One region of the Fictibacillus sp. 23RED33 genome, then DNA from elsewhere that is predicted to be linked to it. Evidence: riboswitches for the same ligand, from Rfam matches in the RefSeq annotation. Region 1 holds a riboswitch; each other region holds the start of a gene.
What was found. Region 1 has a riboswitch for cyclic di-AMP ahead of IHV09_RS01125 (potassium channel family protein). Riboswitches for the same ligand answer to the same signal wherever they lie in the genome.
Positions count from the first base shown of each region.

Region 2: it holds a riboswitch for cyclic di-AMP, as region 1 does, so the genes downstream of both, IHV09_RS20285 (dicarboxylate/amino acid:cation symporter) here and IHV09_RS01125 (potassium channel family protein) in region 1, are expected to answer to the same signal.
Region 3: it holds a riboswitch for cyclic di-AMP, as region 1 does, so the genes downstream of both, IHV09_RS03270 (hypothetical protein) here and IHV09_RS01125 (potassium channel family protein) in region 1, are expected to answer to the same signal.

Region 1 covers NZ_JACZDX010000001.1:204,701-211,520, forward strand. The annotation lists gene cls (cardiolipin synthase) at 354-1,856, shown strand; gene IHV09_RS01120 (undecaprenyl-diphosphate phosphatase) at 1,965-2,747, shown strand; cyclic di-AMP (ydaO/yuaA leader) riboswitch at 2,826-2,981, shown strand; gene IHV09_RS01125 (potassium channel family protein) at 3,121-3,777, shown strand; gene IHV09_RS01130 (TrkH family potassium uptake protein) at 3,781-5,133, shown strand; gene IHV09_RS01135 (GerAB/ArcD/ProY family transporter) at 5,274-6,386, shown strand; gene IHV09_RS01140 (hypothetical protein) at 6,480-6,820, opposite strand, start outside.
Region 2 covers NZ_JACZDX010000010.1:37,113-43,932, reverse strand. The annotation lists gene IHV09_RS20310 (GDSL-type esterase/lipase family protein) at 1-31, shown strand, start outside; gene IHV09_RS20305 (Fe(3+) ABC transporter substrate-binding protein) at 382-1,449, shown strand; gene IHV09_RS20300 (ABC transporter permease) at 1,565-3,187, shown strand; gene IHV09_RS20295 (ABC transporter ATP-binding protein) at 3,187-3,900, shown strand; gene IHV09_RS20290 (hypothetical protein) at 4,107-4,301, opposite strand; cyclic di-AMP (ydaO/yuaA leader) riboswitch at 4,479-4,645, shown strand; gene IHV09_RS20285 (dicarboxylate/amino acid:cation symporter) at 4,814-6,049, shown strand; gene IHV09_RS20280 (hypothetical protein) at 6,206-6,820, shown strand, end outside.
Region 3 covers NZ_JACZDX010000001.1:617,069-623,888, forward strand. The annotation lists gene IHV09_RS03255 (DHH family phosphoesterase) at 1-442, opposite strand, end outside; gene IHV09_RS03260 (MFS transporter) at 674-1,957, shown strand; gene IHV09_RS03265 (hypothetical protein) at 2,009-2,257, shown strand; cyclic di-AMP (ydaO/yuaA leader) riboswitch at 2,539-2,678, shown strand; cyclic di-AMP (ydaO/yuaA leader) riboswitch at 2,732-2,883, shown strand; gene IHV09_RS03270 (hypothetical protein) at 3,116-3,529, shown strand; gene IHV09_RS03275 (hypothetical protein) at 3,554-3,691, shown strand; gene IHV09_RS03280 (HPr family phosphocarrier protein) at 3,769-4,044, shown strand; gene IHV09_RS03285 (hypothetical protein) at 4,068-4,175, shown strand; gene IHV09_RS22770 (potassium-transporting ATPase subunit F) at 4,184-4,252, shown strand; gene kdpA (potassium-transporting ATPase subunit KdpA) at 4,265-5,932, shown strand; gene kdpB (potassium-transporting ATPase subunit KdpB) at 6,059-6,820, shown strand, end outside.

The sequences.
Region 1 (6,820 bases):
CTATAGAGGAGTCTATGAATGGGCGCCGTTTTGTTAATGACGGTAATTTTTTCAATTGACTAGTGAATCTGTCCGATTTGAAGATTAATCTGTCGGATTGGTTACATAATCTGTCCAATTCAAAATTCACCACCGATCGGTCACGCAAATTTCCGAAGCGTCTGTCTATCAACCCAATGCGTACACAAAAAAAACCGTTTCGAATGATTGAAACAATACCTAATTTCATAACAGTCGTGATTTCTGCAAATCCTAAGAAAAAATGGTATAAAAAGAGAAGAGCTCTTTGTTTTAATTACATGGTGAAGGGAATAAAGAGAGAAAGAGAAGATTGGTAAAAAAGGAGCACGTGCATGAAACGAATATGGGAATTTTTCCTCACACTATTGTTACTTGTCTGTTTATACATCGTTTTCTTTGCAGAAGGATATGTGATAATCAAAACGGTATTTGGGCTCCTTTACATCGCAGTGATTCTGTATACGATTTATTCGTTAATGCTCGAGAACAGAACAGCTCAACATACACTTCTTTGGATTTATGTATTAATTCTATTTCCGTTTATCGGATATATGTTCTACCTGTATTCTGGACAGCTTTATTTAAAAGGCCACCTTTTTAAATCGAAACGAAAAAAAGACAGAGACGAGTGGATCAGGGTATCTAAACAAGAAGAAAAGCCGGACTTTAGTGATTTAAAAAGACATCAGCAGTGCTTTGCAACGCACGCTCATCACATCACACTTACGCGTTTGAACAGAAAAACGAGTTCAAAAATTTTGAAGAATGGTCAAGAGACGTTTCCTGAAATTTTTGCAAGGCTGGAAGAAGCCAAGGAGTATATACATATTCAGTATTATATCTTTCGTTCAGATCGCCTTGGTAAAGACATTATCGACCTTTTAATAAAAAAAGCGAATGAAGGCGTGAAAGTTAGATTTTTGTTTGATGGGATAGGAAGTCTGTCTCTTCAGCAATATGATATCGACAGAATGAAAAAAGCAGGAATTCTCGTTGAAGCATTCTTACCTGTTCGATATGGTTTTTTTAATCAAAAGCTTAATTTCAGAAATCATCGTAAAATTATTATTATTGATGGGAAGGTTGGGTTTGTAGGGGGCTTGAATGTAGGCGTTGAGTATTTAGGAGAAGATCCGGAGATTGGTTTTTGGCGCGATACACACATGGTTATGGAAGGAGAAGCTGTTCAAGTTCTTCATGCCATATTTCTAATGGATTGGGAATATGTTTGTGGAGAAGATCTCTTAGAAGATAATCATCTTACAAGAGCATACCCCGCTGAAGGGGATGGTACTGTTCATGTGGTGGCAAGTGGTCCTGATACTCAGCTTGGAATCATGAGTGATCTATTCTATTCTTTGATCTCATGTGCAGAGAAATCAATCTGGATCGCAACACCATATTTTGTTCCTAATGAAGCGATTCGAACGGCTTTAAGAGTGGCAGCAAAAAAAGGTGTTCAGGTCCGTTTGTTGGTTCCTGAGATTAACGATGGATTCTTGACGCAATATGCGACGCGCTCTTATTTTCCAGAGCTTCTGCGTTCTGGAATAGAAATCTATTCCTACAAAAAAGGATTCCTTCATCAAAAAGTAATCATTATTGATGGTGATACAGCTTCAATCGGTACAGCTAATATGGACATGAGAAGTTTTCACCTTAACTTTGAAGTGAACGTATTCTTGCTGAATACATCATCTGTCTCAGATCTTGTAGAGCAATATGAAGAAGACATGGTGGAATCTATAAAAGTGAAACCCGTAGAGTTTTACAAAAGAGGTTTGTGGGAACGAACAAAAGAATCGTTTGCTCGTCTCTTCTCAGGTGTGCTTTAATCACAAATGCTCGTTAAGTAACACTAGAATGTTATCAAAAAACTAGAATAGAAAATCCTCCTCATGAATAGGTTGTACGAGACCATGAAAGTTGAGGGGGTTTTTTTTATGGATTGGCTCGAAGCCTTAATATTAGGCATTGTGCAAGGGATAACAGAATTTTTGCCTGTCAGTTCTACAGGACACCTCCTTCTAGGCAGGCAAGTGTTTCAGCTAGAAGAAGCCGGGTTGTTTCTTGATAGCATGCTTCATATAGGAACACTTATTGCTGTGATGACGGTTTATTGGAGAGAAATCTTAGAAGTTATAAAAAGACCACTCAGCAAAACGGGAGTTCTGCTTATCGCTGGAACGATTCCAACCGCTGTTATAGGACTAGCATTTAAAGATTTTTTTGAAGAGATCTCAAAAACCGGGATCACGGTTGGATGGGAGTTCTTAATTACAGGTTTTTTGCTTTGGTGGGCGGATTCTTATAAGCGAAATGGATATAAAGGGATTGAAGATATAACAATAAGGGATGCACTTGTGATCGGTACGTTTCAAGGTGCGGCTATTCTTCCTGCTATTTCACGATCAGGACTAACGATTGCAGCAGCGCTCTTTTGCAAGATCGATAAAAAAGCAGCGGCCTATTTTTCTTTTTTATTATCCATACCATCTATCGCAGGAGGAGTAGTATTGCAGTCAAAAGATCTATTTACGGGTGGACATCCACCTATCTCTTATTCAGCCTTATTGGTCGGTACTTTAGCATCGGCTCTATTTGGATATGTGGCGGTAAAGTGGATGATCAAACTCCTTCAAACCGGTACGTTAAAAGGATTTGCTGTCTATGTTTGGTTGATTGGAATAGTAGTATTGATCCTTCAATTTTCAGGTAAAATGTAAAGTATTTGTTAACACTAAAAAAATGGATTGACTTTTAAAAGATAGAGGATTACAGTATATGTAATTCAAAATTTAGCAGGCTTTAGATCGCTGAATTTACAGTTATTTTTATGGTGAAACTACTGTAAAACGGGGGAACCAATCTTTTGGGGTGAATTTTGCTCTATTTGCAAAAAGGGATACTCCAATCCCTAATCCGACAGCTAACCCCGTAAGCGTCATGTCACTGGAGAGGTCAATTTGGTGGAAAACCGGACCCGCTTCTTTGTGTGGTCTTTTTTTGCGTTTTTTTACTTAAATTTATATACCTCTTGACCAGCAAGGCTAGAGAACAACGAAGCAAAAACTTCATGGATTTTAAGGGGAGACCATAATGAAAAAACAGTTTGCAGTAATTGGTTTAGGACGTTTTGGAGGCAGCATCTGTCGAGAATTTGCGACGATGGGCTATGATGTTCTAGCTATAGATAAAGATATGGAAAGAGTAAATGAGTTTGCAACAATAGCTACTCAGGCTGTTCAAGCTAACTCTACGGATGAAAACGTAATGAAGTCTTTAGGAATCCGAAATTTTACACAGGTAATTGTTTCGATCGGTGAAGACATCCAAGCAAGTATCTTAACTACTTTACTTTTAAAAGAAGCAGGCGTTCAAAAAGTATGGGTAAAAGCACAGAATGACTATCATCATAAAGTGTTGGAAAAGCTAGGAGCAGACCGTATTATCCACCCAGAGCGTGATATGGCGCTTCGCGTTGCTCAACTCATATCTTCTGAAAAGATTATTGATTTTATTGAGCTATCGCATGAACACAGTATTGTTGAGATAGGTGTAACGGATAAGCTAGTGAATCGGACGCTAACAGATCTAGATGTTCGTGCACGCTATGGATGTAATATCGTCGCAATCAAACGCGGAGATGAGATACTCGTTTCACCGATTGCTGATGTATCTCTTCAATATGGGGATATACTTGTCGTGATCGGTCGTAACGAAGATCTAAATCGTTTTGAGGATGAGGAAGTGTAAGCATTGGCACTACATGTTAGAAAGCATAAACGTTTTTTGCACAACCCAATTAGATTGAACCCTCCTCAGTTTTTAGCGTTACTATTTTTATTTCTTATTTTCGTTGGGACGTGTTTGTTAAAGCTTCCTATTGCCCATGAAAAAACGTTATCGTGGGTAGATGCTTTTTTTATTGCAACTTCAGCAGCAACAGTAACAGGCTTAGCTACTGTTGATCCTGGCTCAACGTTCACACTCTTTGGTGAGATCGTCATCTTGTTCTTAATCCAAGTCGGAGGACTTGGGGTCATGTCATTTGCTTCATTAGTCGTTATTATGATGGGGAGGAAAATATCCATCAAACAACGTGTTCTGATGCAAGAAGCACTCAACCAGCCTTCTATAGGCGGGGTAATCCGGTTAGTTCGAAATCTGTTTGTATTTTCAATCAGCATCCAGATTATCGCCATCTTTTTTCTATCACTAAGGCTTGTTCCAGACTTTGGTGTTAGTAAAGGAATTTACTATAGCATCTTTCATGTTATATCGGCATACAACAATGCAGGATTCTCGTTGTGGTCTGACGGTCTAATGGGTTATGTAGGAGATCCGATGGTGAACATCGTCATATCGTTTCTGTTTATAACAGGGGGAATTGGGTTTACCGTATTGGTTGATATATGGGTGAGCCGAAGCTGGAAAAAACTTTCTCTTCATACAAGAGTGATGTTGCTTTCTACTTTGATTATTAATATTGTGGCAATCTTGTTCTTCTACTTATTTGAGTTTAATAATCCTAAGACCATTGGAATGCTTTCAGGTGCTGAGCAATTCTGGGCTTCTTATTTCCAAGGTGTAACACCGAGAACAGCAGGTTTTAACTCGATTGATATGACAGCCATAAATCCTGATACATCCTTGTTGATGATTCTTTTAATGTTTGTTGGGGCAGGAAGTACCTCTACTGGTGGAGGGATAAAGCTGACCACGTTTGTTGTTATTATTTTTACGGTTGCAGCTTTCTTAAAAGGGAAAGAAAGTACGGTTGTTATGAAGCGGACCATTCGAAATGCTGTTGTTTACAGAGCTCTTGCTATTACAACTATTTCTATTTTGTTTATCTTTGCCGCATTATTTATTATCACATATGTCCAGAAAGATGTTTCATTCATGGTGATCGTGTTTGAAGTCGTTTCTGCATTTGGAACAGTTGGATTAAGTATGGGACTTACCCCAGATCTCACAGTCATCGGAAAAATTGTGATCTGTGTGGTAATGGTTTTCGGTAAATTAGGACCGCTAACACTGGCGTTCAGTCTTGCTAAACAAACAAAAGATAATATTAGGTATCCAGACGGTGAAGTGTTCACTGGATAGAGGAATGAAAGCTGATGCAGAACGGGTGTATTCCCACATTTTGCGTCAGCTTTTTTGGTTATTTATGGGTTAATCTCTTTACTCTTGGGAATGCTAAAACGAGATTTCAATGCTGTTTCTAAGAGAGGAAGAGAATCGTCATGCAAAAAATTAAAGAAGCTTTTCTCGTTTCTCCCTTTCTTGTGTTTTTTCTTGTCCATTCTGAACAAGTAGGGGTAGGGGTGCTAGGCTATCAGCGTATCATCGCTAAATACGCTGGCTATGATTCCTGGATATCAGTCATCATAGCTGCCATTTTTGTACATGCTCTTATATGGATGATTTATTATGTGCTCGATAACGGCGATGGGGATATCGTATCAACTCATAAATCGCTGTTTGGTGGTTTGATTGGAAACTTATTTAATCTATTTTTACTTCTATATTTTCTGCTCTGGTCGATTACAGTGTTACGAACGTATATTGAAGTCATACAAGTATGGATGTTTCCCACTCTAAGTACTTGGAAGATCGCTGCTGTATTCCTGATATTAACGTACTATGTGGTTTCGTCTGGTTTTCGAACGGTGGCGGGCATCTGTTTTTTAGGAGTTGTCATTCCATTAGGTTTGATCGTGTTACTCGTATACCCATTGGAATTTACTCATTTTTCTAATCTCCTGCCGGTCTTTGATGAGAATGTAAAAGACTATTTATCTGCAACGAAAAATATGATGCTGAGTTATCTTGGTTTTGAAACACTTCTTGTTTTTTATCCGTTTATTAAAAATGCAAAGCGGTCTCAAAAATTTGCGCATCATGCTAATCTTTTTACATTTATGATGTATTTGCTAGTCACTTTGTTTTCATTTGCGTTCTTTAGCGAAGAACAGTTGTCTAGAAATATATGGGCAACCCTTTCTATGGTGAAAATCGTTCAAGTTTCATTCGTGGAACGATTTGATTTTGTTTTCGTTTCGATGTGGTGTTTAGTGATTTTGCCAAATATTGCACTGGCGATCTGGTGTTCGAGCCGGGTGGCCAAACTGATGTTGAACATCCGCCAACATATCACACTGATCATTTTATTAGCGATCACGTTGGCTGCTTGTTATTACTTAGACACTCGTTTGAAGATCAACATGCTCAATAACTATACGAACAAGATCGGTTTTTATTTAGCCATCAGTTATATTCCACTTTTATTTATCATGACTTTTATTAAGAAACATATTAAGAAAAATAATAAAGAACAGACATCATCTACTACATGATGCACCACAATTAAAAAAAACTGACTGTTAGGCTTCCTCAATCTGTTGCACATAGGAAAGAGGGAAGTTAGCAGTCAGTTTTATTATTTTTACTTAGGCTTGAAGAAGCATAGTTAATCGCGTCTTGTGTTTTTCGCGCTGTGAATCATCTGATGTATTATGCCAATTTTGAAGAGTTTCGTTGATCAATTGCGTGACCATATGCTTTGTCCAGACTACATATGCGCCATACGTATCACCTTTAAAAAAGGAAGAAAGCATATTATTATCAGGACCGAAGAAGAAACCGAGCTGATCATGAATGAGCGTTGCCTCATTCATCGAAAAAGGCATAATTTTATCTGAAAGAGTAAATTGATATGAATTATTTTCTTTTTTAATAAATGCGATCGCGTACACCTGTCCTTCAGGAAGAAATCCTTTTGTAGTAGGCA
Region 2 (6,820 bases), on a different contig from region 1:
TAACCAGTGGAAACCTTTAAACCAGGAATGATCTCTTAGAAGTAGATACTTCTAAGAGATTTTTTTTGATTTTTTTTTTAATTGCTTCTTTTGGATAGAACCATCCTTTGTGAAAGTAGTTGTTTTCAGGCTCCAGGGCGAAACTTGAGCGTCGTTTGTGAGTTTCGTTTTTTATAAGTATTACCTCCGAGCTTGTCCGAACCTGATACTTGGCATCTTTCACTCCAATCAGCTCTTAAAGGAGATTAGGATTTGAGAGCAATAATCCATCAGAGAAAAACATTTAAAAAAACGGTTGACTTGAGAATGATTATCATTATAATTAAAAGTGAAGTTGATAATCGTTTTCAATTACTTATACATAAAAGGAGTAACTGACATATGTTTAAAAAGAATCTTTTTACGGTTGTTACAATGGTCCTACTAGCTGCTTTAGTCTTAGCAGGCTGTGGTAAATCAAACGAGGGTGCGAGTTCGAATAATAATGAGACAAAAAAAGAAGAAGTAAACCTATATACAAGTCGTCACTATGAAGTTGATGATAAAATCTTTGCTGATTTTACAAAAGAGACAGGAATTAAAGTTAACCTTATTAAGGGTAAAGAAGATGAGTTGATCGAGCGTCTTACAAGAGAAGGGAAAGCAACAAAAGGAGACCTTTTCTTCACATCTGATGCTGGACGTTTACACTGGGCAAAAGATAAAGACCTCTTACAAAGTGTAGAAAGCGAAACTTTGAATAAGAATATTCCTGATAATTTAAGAGATAAAGACAATCAATGGTTCGGTCTAACAAAACGTGCACGTGTTATCGTATATGATCAGAAAAAAGTAGACAAATCAGAACTATCTACTTATGAAGCGTTAACTGAAGAAAAATGGAAAGGTAAAGTTCTGATCCGTTCATCAGAAAATATTTACAATCAATCATTAGTATCATCCTTTATTTCATTAAACGGAAAAGATGAAGCGAAGAAGTGGGCAGAAGGGATCGTTAACAACATGGCTCGTGATCCACAAGGTGGAGACAAAGACCAAGCGAAAGGTATCGCTGCTGGTGAAGGTGATGTTGCCATAATGAACTCATACTATTTTGGTCAGATGTTGAACTCAGAAGATCCTGAAGAAGTGAAAGTTGCTAAACAGCTGAGTGTGTTTTTCCCTAACCAAGAAACAACAGGTACTCACATCAATATTAGTGGTATAGGTGTTACGAAACACGCTAAGAACAAAGAGAATGCTATAGAATTAATGGAATATCTGTCTAGTCCAAAAGTTCAAGAAGTATTTGCTGAAGCCAACTACGAGTATCCGGTTAATAAAGAAGTAGAACCTTCAGAGCTTTTAGAGTCTTGGGGTCCGTTTAAAGAACAAGATCTTAACCTTTCTGAGTTAGGTGAAAACAATGCAGATGCTGTTAAGATTATGAATGAAGTCAGCTGGAAATAAACGTTAATATTTTGCCGTATCACGATTTGTGATACGGCTAATTCCATGTAAAAACAAACAACAAGAACAATGCTGATGAGTAAAGAAGGTGAAAATATTGTATTTCATTCGAAAAATGAGATCACAGTTTAATAGTTGGGCTTTGCTTAGTGTGATTTTTTCTACTTTAATCCTTTTACCGGCTTTGCTCATCATGGTTCAGTTATTCGCTGAGAGTAATGAGAATTGGGAACACATTAAAGAATTCATGTTGAAAAATTATATCGTAAATTCCGTGACACTCGTTGGTTTTACTGGTCTTTTCACAGTGCTGATCGGTGTAAGTGCGGCATGGCTAGTTTCCGCCTATAAAGTTCCTATGCATCGGTTCTTTAAGTGGGGTCTTATCCTCCCACTTGCGATTCCACCATACATTGGAGCCTATACGTACCATGGTATTTTAAATTATACAGGTGTCATTCAGACGTCACTAAGGAACCAGTTTGGTATAAAAGTGGACCAAAAGTTCTTTGACATCATGAACATACCCGGTGCTGTTTTTATCTTTACGATGTTCCTATATCCATATGTATATATCATCACAAAAAGTTTCTTAGAAAATCAGTCATCATCACTGATTGAGAATGCACGGTTGCTAGGAAAAGGATCGTTCATGACATTTATACAAGTCGTCCTTCCTGTGTCACGTGCAGCGATCGTTGGTGGAGTTAGTTTGGTCATTCTTGAAGTTTTCAATGATTACGGGGTAGTAAAGTATTTTGGTATTCAAACATTTAGTACAGCAATATTTCAAGCGTGGTTTGGGATGGGAGATATCTATTCGGCTATCAAGTTAGCGGGTACTTTGATGTTTATCGTAGTTTTGATCTTGATCTTAGAAAAAGTAATAAGGGGCAGGAAACAGTATAGCTATTCCACTTCAAAAGTCCGCCCGTTACAACCTAAAGAACTTAAAGGTTGGAAAAAGTTCGCTGTGCTTAGTTTTTTCATCTCTTTATTTGCTCTAGCTTTCGGAATTCCTTTCATTCAGCTTATACATTGGGTGTATATGACTTATGACGTTATTTTAAATACTGCTTTTGTTGACTTGATTTGGAACTCGGTCTTTGTTGCTTCTATAGGTTCAGTTCTTATCATTATCGTCGCTCTAATTATCGCCAACTTTAGTCGTCTATCAAAAGGTTGGATGGGGAAGCTTTTTTCAAAAATAACGGTTTTAGGGTATTCGATTCCTGGAGCTGTAATTGCAATAGGTGTATTGACCTTATTTCTCTCACTAGACGAAAAGGTATTCACGTTATATGAATGGTTAGGGTTAGAGCCAACTCTTGTGCTGAGCTTAAGTATTAGTATGCTGATCTTTGCCTATGTGGTCCGTTTTCTAGCAGTTGGTTTTAACTCCATCGAATCAGGCTTTGATAAGGTAGGAACGGTTTTCACAGAAGCTTCTAGGACATTAGGTATGTCGGTAACGAAGACGTTTTTTAAAGTGGATATTAAGATGATTAAAGGTGCTATTGCTGGTGGTTTTATCCTTGTTTTTGTAGATATATTAAAAGAGCTGCCTCTTACTCTTATCCTTCAGCCTTTTAATTTTTATACGCTAGCTACCAAAACATTTCAATACGCAAGTGACGAACGTATTCACGAAGCCTCTGTTTCATCAATGGTGATTATTTGTATAAGTGCACTTTCCATCTTCTTTTTACACAGAGTTTTAGAAAAGGAGCCAAAATAATGTTTGTTCAAATCAAAGACTTAGCGTTTCATTATAAAAATTCGCGTAACCCTTTGTTCGAAAATCTTTCTTTAAACTTTAATCAAGGAGAAGTTTCGGTGATCTTAGGAGAAAGCGGAAGCGGGAAAAGTACGTTACTTCGTCTTATAGCAGGACTAGAGGTGCCCTCAAGAGGATCGATCCTCATAGATCAGGCTGTCATGAATGATACATTTCGTTTTGTTCAGCCAGAAAAACGTGGTGTAGGTTTGGTTTTTCAAGATTATGCTTTGTTCCCTCATATGACGGTTGAAAAGAACATAAAATTTGGCTTAACGAAAATGAATCGTAAGCAGAAGCAAGCACGCATGGAAGAATTATTGGCTATTGTGGGAATGGAGGACTATGCTTCTCGTTATCCTTATGAATTGAGCGGTGGACAGCAGCAGCGTGTTGCACTAGCTAGGGCTATGGCACCAAATCCATCTTTGATCATGTTTGATGAACCATTTAGCAATCTCGATTCTAAGCTTCAACTACAGATTCGGGATGAGTTACAGGAAATTTTAAAACGTACGGGGATCACGTCTATTTTTGTAACTCACGATGAAGAGGATGCTCGTGCTATAGGGGACAGGATCATACTAATGAACAATGGAAAGATACAGGATGAAGGGCGTCCAGAAATGGTATTGAAGAGGAATAAAGAACAATTATCACTCGCATACGTATAAAAACAAAAAACCGGGATATCCCGGTTTTTATTTTTGGCTGTTTTCTAAAGAATTGTTACTAATAGATCTTTTTGAATTTGCCTATATAACTGTTGATTGGAGTGGTAAAGTGACACGTACGAATGTGGTTCACGCCTGCCCCATGGAAAGCGAGCAGCCTGGAACGGAAATCCACACTTCCAAAAGAAACTATGTTTTAAACAGCCTTATTTTTTAAATTGAGTATCTAATTTACCGTTCATATCGATTAAAAATCCGATTTCTCTTCCTAATAATTCACCTAATTCTTTTGCTTTCTTTTCGCTTTCGTTCTTTATTTGTTCAATCGTAAGTTCACCTTTTAATTTGGATGCTCCAACGATTATACTTAATTCACCTTTTTCATAAAATACGATTTTCATTTACAATACCTCCCTGAAAAATAGAACCTTATATATAATTCGTTTTTTTCTATATGCTTTTGGGGTAGAAGTGAGAATATGGAAAAACATTCATCATGAAACAATTAATTGGAATAAATAAGCATAGTGAGTATTCTTGACAAAAATTTATGTATGTTGATAAAATTAGAGCATATTATATATGATTCGCTGAATTCGGATGTTCTATTCTATAGAATATCTTGAAGCGGGGGAACCACGATATGGCTTATAAAGCCTAGGGATGAATTTGTGCATACACAAAAGGGACAACTCTCAATTTCCTAATCCGACAGCTAACCTCGTAAGCGTTTTTGGAGAGAGAACTCTATACATGGGCTCAGTCTATGTGTTGCGGTGTATTCCCACGGAAAATCCTCTCTATTTTCGGTGGGTTTTTATATGCAACAAATAGGGCATGTATTAGTATAAAATTTCTTCATCGTACTGCACACTAAATAGTGAGAAGATTTTAACAAAGGGGGTACTTTATTATGAAATTGTCTACAAAAATTTTAATTGCACTTGCACTTGGGGTTGTCGCGGGATTAATTCTTAATCTAGCTGTACCAGATGCTTTTTCAACACTGGATAAATACGTTTTAAAGCCAGTCGGGACATTATTCTTAAACCTTATTAAAATGTTAGTTGTTCCAATTGTTTTTTTCTCAATCGTACTTGGAACTGCGGGATTAGGTGATCCGAAGAAACTTGGAAGAGTGGGTGCCAAAACGGTTGGGTTCTTCTTAGGAACTACAACAATTGCGATTACGATCGCGATGGCTTTAGCGCTTATCTTTCAACCAGGTGTAGGGGACTTTAAAACAGAAGGTGCTAAGTTTGAGCAACAAGAAGCGCCAGCAGTTACGGACACGTTGCTGAACATTATTCCTACTAATCCAATTCAATCGATGGCTGAAGGAAACATGCTTCAAATTATCGCGTTTTCCGTATTTGTAGGATTTGCTTTAACGATGTTGGGAAGCAAAACAAAAGGTATTATGGATTTAATTGAACAAGGTAACGACATTATGATGTATCTTGTAAACCTAATTATGAAATTTGCTCCATATGGTGCTTTTGCATTGATTGCTTCAGCGGTAGGAAGTCAAGGAATGGATGCTATCAAAGCGATGGGCTTATACATGAGCGTAGTTATTTTAGCTTTATTCATCCACTCTGTTGTCGCGTATGGTGGTTCAATTGCTCTATTTGCAAAGAAGAGCCCGCTCTGGTTCTTTAAAGGCTTTGCGCCGGCAATGTCAGTTGGATTTAGTACGTCTAGTTCAAATGCAACACTTCCAATCTCAATGAAAACAGCTCAAGAGAATTTAGGTGTTCGAAAATCGATAAGTGGTTTTGTACAGCCGCTTGGTGCAACGATTAACATGGATGGAACAGCTATCATGCAAGGTGTTGCGACGATTTTTATCGCTCAAGTATACGATGTTAACTTAGGTTTAACACAGATGCTTACTGTTATTTTAACGGCAGTGCTTGCTAGTATCGGTACAGCTGGTGTTCCTGGAGTTGGATTGATCATGTTAGCGATGGTATTGAACTCTGTAGGATTACCTGTCGAGGGTATTGCCTTAATCCTAGGTGTTGATAGACTTCTTGATATGCTTAGAACAGCTGTTAACATCACTGGTGATGCTGCTTGTGCTGTAATCGTTGATAAAGGCGAAGACAAACATCTTGGGACTCGTGAACAAGAAGTTAGTGCATAAATAATCACTTCAAAAGGCCGCGGTGTATACATATACCTGCGGCCTTTTTGTATGCCCATTTCCCTAGTTTACAAATGTTGAGTAAATAAATGTAAGCACTAATGAAAAATCATGGTAAAATAAGAAGATACTTAATGAGATTTCGGAGTGATCTTCTTGGAAAAATGGCTAGAGATACTAACGCTTGCAGCAAAGATCATATGGGTACAGATTCAAACCGCTATTAATCCTATCATCGAGTTAACAGAGAGCGCGATGAACTCTTTTTGGTTTGTCTTTTCACTCACGATCATCACAGGCTACGTATTACTAAGGCTTGTACAGAATGCAATTACTTATTATCAAGCTCATAATTTTATTCACAGAAAAATGAATAACGAACCCGCTAGTGATATAGAATTCACCCTATTTATGAAATCCCTTTGGAAGAAAGATCGATCTAAAGGTTTAGTGGCCAATGCCAAATCAGCTAAAAGCAGATACCTCCAGTTCAATGCTCAAGAACGTTTATCCATCCAGAACTACTTGCAGCATCGACTGAAATTTTTACGTACGAACCAGCCATTGTTCATCTTGGGAGCTGTTGTGATTGGAGTGCTTTCAAGTATAACAGTGAATGTTCTACCGATCGAGGCGGCTGCGCTTACTGCGGAAAATGTATTGAAAACAACGTTGTTCATCCTTTTCTGGTTGTTCATTATGCAAGCAAAATACGTTGCTATGAAAAAACAAACGTATCATCATCTAGCATGGATGCAAGATACCAATCGG
Region 3 (6,820 bases), 410 kb from region 1:
ACCATTCCCACGTATCATATAAACGCACAAGTTCTACATATTCATCGAGCGCACCTGTTGGTTTAAGCTTACCGTTCTCGATCAAATATTCATAGAAAAGGGAAGTAGCACAAGTTAAACGTTCATCATCATAACGAACTTGAACATGCCCCCAATCAAAACCATTGAAATGAAGCGCTGTTGCATGGTGGTCGATCAGCTTTACTTTTCCACCTGCATTAGATCGTTCATCAAGTCGCATCATTAATTCTTCGTTAACCGCAATATCTGTAATGATAATTTCTGTTTTTCTTTCTCTCGGATTATCAAGCAGCATCTCTACACGGTCATTAATCGTTCCATGTGAACAATACGATATTTTACAGTTGTCTCCAAATGCTAGTTGTGCTAAATAACCGCACGATTTTCCGTCTAAATCGTTGTGTGAAAATAAATGAATCATGTTAGTATCCTCTCTATTATGCTCTCTGTCTAGAGTATCGTCATAAAGCATAAAGTTCAACCTTTATATCGTAGTATTCTTTTCATTTACAAATTCAGCTGATTTTAACACCGAAAACGGAATGAATATGCTAAATCATTCTTGTGAAATTTCACAAGAATTTATTTACAATTGACGGCATTAGGTAGAAAATGGTAATGATGCAAATTATTTAAAGTTGGGGGTTATGATGTGAAGGAGTTTCTGAAAGTGTTTCAGAATAAAAACTTCAGCAAGCTGTTTTTTGCTGGTTTTACTTCAATGATGGGAAGTATTATAGGCGTTACAGCTTTTATGTTTTATTTGTTAGATAAGTTCGGTGAACAACCGTTTTATGCCACACTTGCAGAATTGATGTATTCTCTGCCAACACTAGCTGTTTTCTTTATCGTAGGGGTATTAGCCGATCGAATGGATCGTCAAAAAATCGCACTTTATTGTGATTGGATTTGTGCAGGGCTGTGCCTCTTATTAATGGGTGCTATATGGCTAGACTGGATGCCTTTGATTTTTGCTATCTTATTCTTAAGAAGTGCAGTAGGTAAATTCTTTTTTCCTGCTGATCAAGCGATGGTACAAGGTGTACTCTCGAAAGAGGATTATGCAATTGCAGCTGGATTGAATCAAATGGTAGGTAGTTTATTTATGCTTTTCGGGAACATGATTGCCATTTTTATTTATTGGAGTGTAGGAATACAAGGAGCAATTGCATTTGACCTTGTTACATATGTTATATCAGCATTATTAATTATGAGTATGAGAGTTGATGAAGATGTTCGTCTGCCGAACGGACAACACAGGTTCAAAGATATTCGTGTAAAGATGGTATGGAAGGATTTTGTTGCGGGGTTCAATTACATTAAACAATCTAAGCTTCTACTTTCATTAATCTTTGGTTTTTTCTTGTTTGGTATAGTAAATGGTGGATTGTCAGTTATGCCGGCTTTTATCATGAAATATAAACTCGCTCCAGATAATTACGAGCAAATGATGATGTGGATGGGTGTCGTGTTTGGTGTATCTATCCTTACAGGGAGTGTTATTTGTTCGATGCTCGCTAAAAAGATCAGACTCTCGTATGCGATTGTTCTTGGTCTATTCGTAAGTGGATTGTCACTTGGTTTATGCGCCATCGCGCCAAATGTGTTGACATTCTTTATTTTTACAGGATTGGCTGGGTTTAGCATTCCATTAATCAATATTGGAATCGGTGGCTGGTTACCTAAGATCGTAGACCCTAAAATGATGGGACGTGTTCAAGGATGGATTACACCGATCAATATGCTATCTCACACCATGACACTCGGTTTAATCGCTGTGTTTTTCCCGAAAATTCTAACCGTAGAAATGCTGTTCTGGGTTGTGGGAGGATGTCTGATTCTTGTTGGACTATTCTACATGTTCACTCTACCCAGGTATGATATTGAAGAAAATGATAACAAAAATGAGTTTGAATTAGAAAAAGTACCAGTTTAAAGCTGGAGATTATGGCGAAGCCCTTTTATAATGAAAAGCGGAGGGGAAGTCATGGCAACTTTTCAAAACGTACTATTCTGGATTTTTTTAATCTTACCAATTATTCTATTCTTTGTAGCAATAGCGAGAACTTCATGGGTGTTGTTGCTTGTTAACTTTTTTTTAGCTCTACCGATCATTTGGTTTGTGAGCTGGATTACAGAAAGTTATGGAGCTGTCTTTGTAGTGTTTGCGATTCATCTGTTCACAGGCGTATGGCTCTGGACTAAAAGACAGAGATTGGATTTTAGATCGTTTTAACCAAGCTAAGCAAAGTAAAATTTGCTTAGCTTTTTTATTTTTTAAAAAAAATTTAAGTTTCAAAACTTGGTTTTTTTAGAATATTACAACTATTATTTTCTTTGAAATGTATCGAAAAATTGAGAAAGTGAAAGAAAAAAGATGATTTGTTTGTTTTTTATTTCTTAAATAAGTTTATTTAATTCGTTTTTATACGAAATATGAATATTTTAGAGTTTTTAATGGATTTACAACGGTGAAAACCAGGAGTAATATATTTCTTATCGTAAAACTTTAAAATTTTTCCATGACCGCTGAATCCATTATTGGAACGGAGGAACCATCGGCAGTTTCCATTGCCTGGGGTGAAACTTATAAAGTCGGGCGACTTCTGCCGTCCGAACCCGTCAGCTAACTTCGTAAGCGTGGTAGGAGAGGGAAGGTGAATTTAAAAAAGAGTAATGACAATTTAACAAACTATGATTTTAATATCATGCGTCTTTATCGCTTAATTCCTAAGTTTAGGAAGCGGGGGAACCAACCGCAGTTCTTCGTATCTGCATGGGGTGAATCTCGAGAGATCGAGTAGGGCTACTCTCAAGCCCGAATCCGTCAGCTAACTCCGTAAGCGTACAGAGAGAGGCAACAAATTTCGTGTATTCACACGCTTATTCAAGTATGTGTAGAAGCCGCGAGAAGAGTTCCTCTTCCGCAGGCTTCTTTTTTGTTGCCTTTTTTTCACTATCCAAAAGTATAACTTGTCGGCACGATGGTTTTCGGCGTAGTAACAAGTTTAAGACGATAGTATAAGTGCAGCTAAGGCTGACATGAGAGGCTAGAAGTTAGCCTAGTTTTCTTTAAGAGATGGAGGGTGGAACGATGGAGAAATCATCTGGGAACGTGCTCATTATGTTTCCTGATCTAGTTTCAGATGTTTTTATTTCAAAACTAAGATTGTGTGAAGACTATCAATCTCTTGTTCTCTGTGTTCCTAACCGAGAAGAAGCAGAAAGACTCTCACAAGTTGGGTTTCAACATGTATATGTCATGAATTATGTTGACAAGCGTAAAGTTATCGAGATGGTAGGTCCTTTTGTTCAAAAAATCATTGTTGTTGAATCTGGATTTTTAGAATGTTGCCAAACGATTGAACTCATTCGCAGCATTTATAACATACCTGTTTATGTCATCAAATCAGACACACGGTATATTTCCAGAGTTTATAAGGAGTTGGGTGCAGATTACGTAATCTATAACAAAACCGGTAATATTCAATTCTTACTTTCTTCATAAAAAAAAGAGCGGAGGAATTCATTTATGAGATTAAGTCCAAACGAAATTGAACAGATTTTGTTAAAAGCGAAAAGAGATCAATTGAATGCTTATTATGCAAGTGTGATTCAACATAGTCTCTCAAAATGGATCATACAAGACACGCTTAGAAGTAAAGGTTAAGCAATTACAGGAGGGAACCCATCAAAGATAAGATGTTCCCTCTGTAAATCCAAACCAGTGATAGGCAGGGTGAAGACATGGGGACAGAGTCAGTTGTTTTATTGCCAAAAAGGTTGTCGATCGGACAGATCAATGAATTTGTCAATGCTGCTGGTTCTTTCGAAAGTGAGATTCTTTTCTTTTATCAAGGCATACAGATTAATGCGAAAGGCTTACTATCCGTTAATCTATTCTTTTTGTCACACTATTCAAGAAATCAAAACGAACCGATCACACTTAGAATTGAAGGTTGTGATGCTCAAGAGGCTATCAAAAATTTATCTCTAATGCTGAATGGTTACTTAGAACAATGAACTAATAAAAAGAAGGTGTAAAAATGTTAGATGTGATGATGGTTTTATTGATGGTAGGAATGCCTGTCTTAATGATGGGTCTAGCAAAATGGTCATCAAGTGTTGTTGATGAAGGAAGTGTAAATAAATGATGACTGTCATGTTTGGATTAGCCGTTTTAACAACGGTGTATCTTCTTTACGTATTATTGAATCCAGAGAAATTTTAGGAGGTTTTTCCGTTGTTAGTCAGTTTACTCTCTATAGCTATAACTCTACTTATAGCTCTTTTACTTGCAAAACCAGTAGGAATTTATTTAGCGAACTCGTTCAATTATTCGAATAAGAACAAACTCTTTTATCCTTTCGAAAAACTGATTTATTCCATTAGTGGAATGAAAAATAAAAATCAATCTTGGAAAGTTTATGCTTCATCAGTCATTGTGATCAATGCGATTATGATTCTATTAGTTTATTTAATCTTCCGTTTCCAAGGCAGTTTGCCTCTGAATCCGAGTAAGATAGCAAACATGGATCCAAGCCTTGCGTTTAACACAGCAGTAAGTTTTATGACGAATACGAATCTGCAGCATTACAGTGGTGAAAGTGGTTTATCCTATCTTTCACAGATGATTGGCATTCTTTTCATGATGTTTGTTGCACCAGCTACAGCATTAGCAGTAGCAATCGCATTCATTCGTGGGCTATCTGGCAAGTCTTTAGGAAACTTTTTTGTGGATATGGTTAGGGGTATCATTCGTGTGTTACTACCGATCGCTTTTGTAACAGGACTCATTTTCGTCGCACTTGGAGTACCGCAGACATTAGATCCAACGGTTACAGCGACTACAGTTGAAGGTGGAAAACAAAACATTGCAGTTGGCCCAGTTGGTTCGTTTTTATCCATAAAAGAATTAGGAAATAACGGCGGTGGATTTTTCGGAGTTAACTCAGCGCATCCGTTTGAAAACCCGAACGGGCCGAGCAACTTTATTCAAATCTTATTGATGCTCCTATTACCGATGGCATTACCGTTTACGTACGGAAAGATGGTTGGAAATCCAAAGCAGGGACGTATTCTTTTCGTTTCCATGACGATGATGTTTATTATGTTCCTTGGCATCTCCCTAAGTGCCGAATATCAGGGAAACCAAGCAATCAATGCTCTAGGTGTGCAACATGATCAAGGAAGCATGGAAGGAAAGGAAGTACGATTTGGTGTCGCTCAGTCTTCACTTTACTCGGTTGTTACAACGGCTTCAGAAACGGGGGCTGTAAATACGATGCACGATACACTGACTCCGCTAGGCGGATTAGTTACATTATCCAATATGATGTTAAATACCGTTTATGGCGGTGTAGGGGCAGGCTTTGTCAACGTCTTAATGTATGCGATTATTGGTGTTTTCTTATCTGGATTAATGGTGGGACGTACCCCGGAATTTCTAGGTAAAAAGATTGAAGGTAAAGAAATGAAGCTGATTGCAGCGACGTTGTTAATCCACCCGTTCCTTATTTTAGGAGCATCTGCTGTAGCTTTCTTTACACCACTCGGACATGCGGCCATTTCGAACTCAGGTTTTCATGGTATTTCACAAGTAATCTATGAATATACCTCTTCAGCAGCCAATAACGGCTCTGGTTTTGAAGGATTAGGAGATGCGACAAACTTCTGGAATATTTCTACCGGAATTGTCATGTATCTTGGAAGGTTCTTCTCCATTGTAACGATGCTTGCGGTTGCAGGATCATTGGCTGTCAAACGAACCGTTCCAGAAACGATCGGAACGTTTAGAACAGATAACGGACTATTTGCAGGAGTATTTATTGGGGCTGTATTTATCGTTGGGGCTTTAACTTTTTTCCCGGTATTAGTATTAGGCCCGATTGCTGAATATTTAACATTATAGATGCTGTAGAGAGGTGAATGAATAATGGGTGCTCAAGGCTTAAGAACCAAAAAAGAATTATCTCAGTACGTTCCTCCAAATAAAGGTGGGAACGGCCCGATGAAAAAGAATCGTGAGGAAGTACAAATGAATAAAACAATGATGAATAAAGAAATCGTGAATCAGGCGATAAAGGAATCTTTTATTAAACTAGATCCAAGGGTAATGATTAAAAACCCGATCATGTTTGTTGTTGAAATTGGTTTTGTAATTACATTATTATTAACCTTTTTTGGAGACCAAACTCAAGTTGGTTTCAATATTGCTGTAACCTTCATTCTGTTTATAACCCTCCTGTTTGCAAATTTCGCTGAAGCAATAGCTGAAGGAAGAGGGAAAGCACAGGCTGATTCATTAAAGAAAACGAAAAAAGAAGTTTATGCAAACCTTGTGTTGGAAAACGGTAAACACAAAAGAGTTTCATCAGCTGATCTTCGTAAAGGAAACATCGTTATTGTAAAACAAGGTGAAATGATTCCAGGAGACGGTGAAGTCATATCTGGTCTTGCCTCTGTTGATGAGTCGGCGATTACAGGAGAATCAGCTCCTGTAATTAAAGAAGCTGGCGGTGACTTTAACTCCGTAACAGGAGGAACACGTGTAGTAAGTGATGAAATTAAAGTACGAATTACAGCAGATCCAGGAGAATCATTCCTTGATCGCATGATCTCCCTCGTAGAAGGAGCGAAGCGTCAAAAAACACCGAATGAAATTGCGTTAAGTACTGTTTTAACGAGTTTGACACTTGTTTTTATGATTGTAGTTGTAACACTTCCATTCTTTACAAAGTATCTAGGTTTTGACATACCAGTACCGGTCTTAATCGCATTACTCGTTTGTTTGATTCCG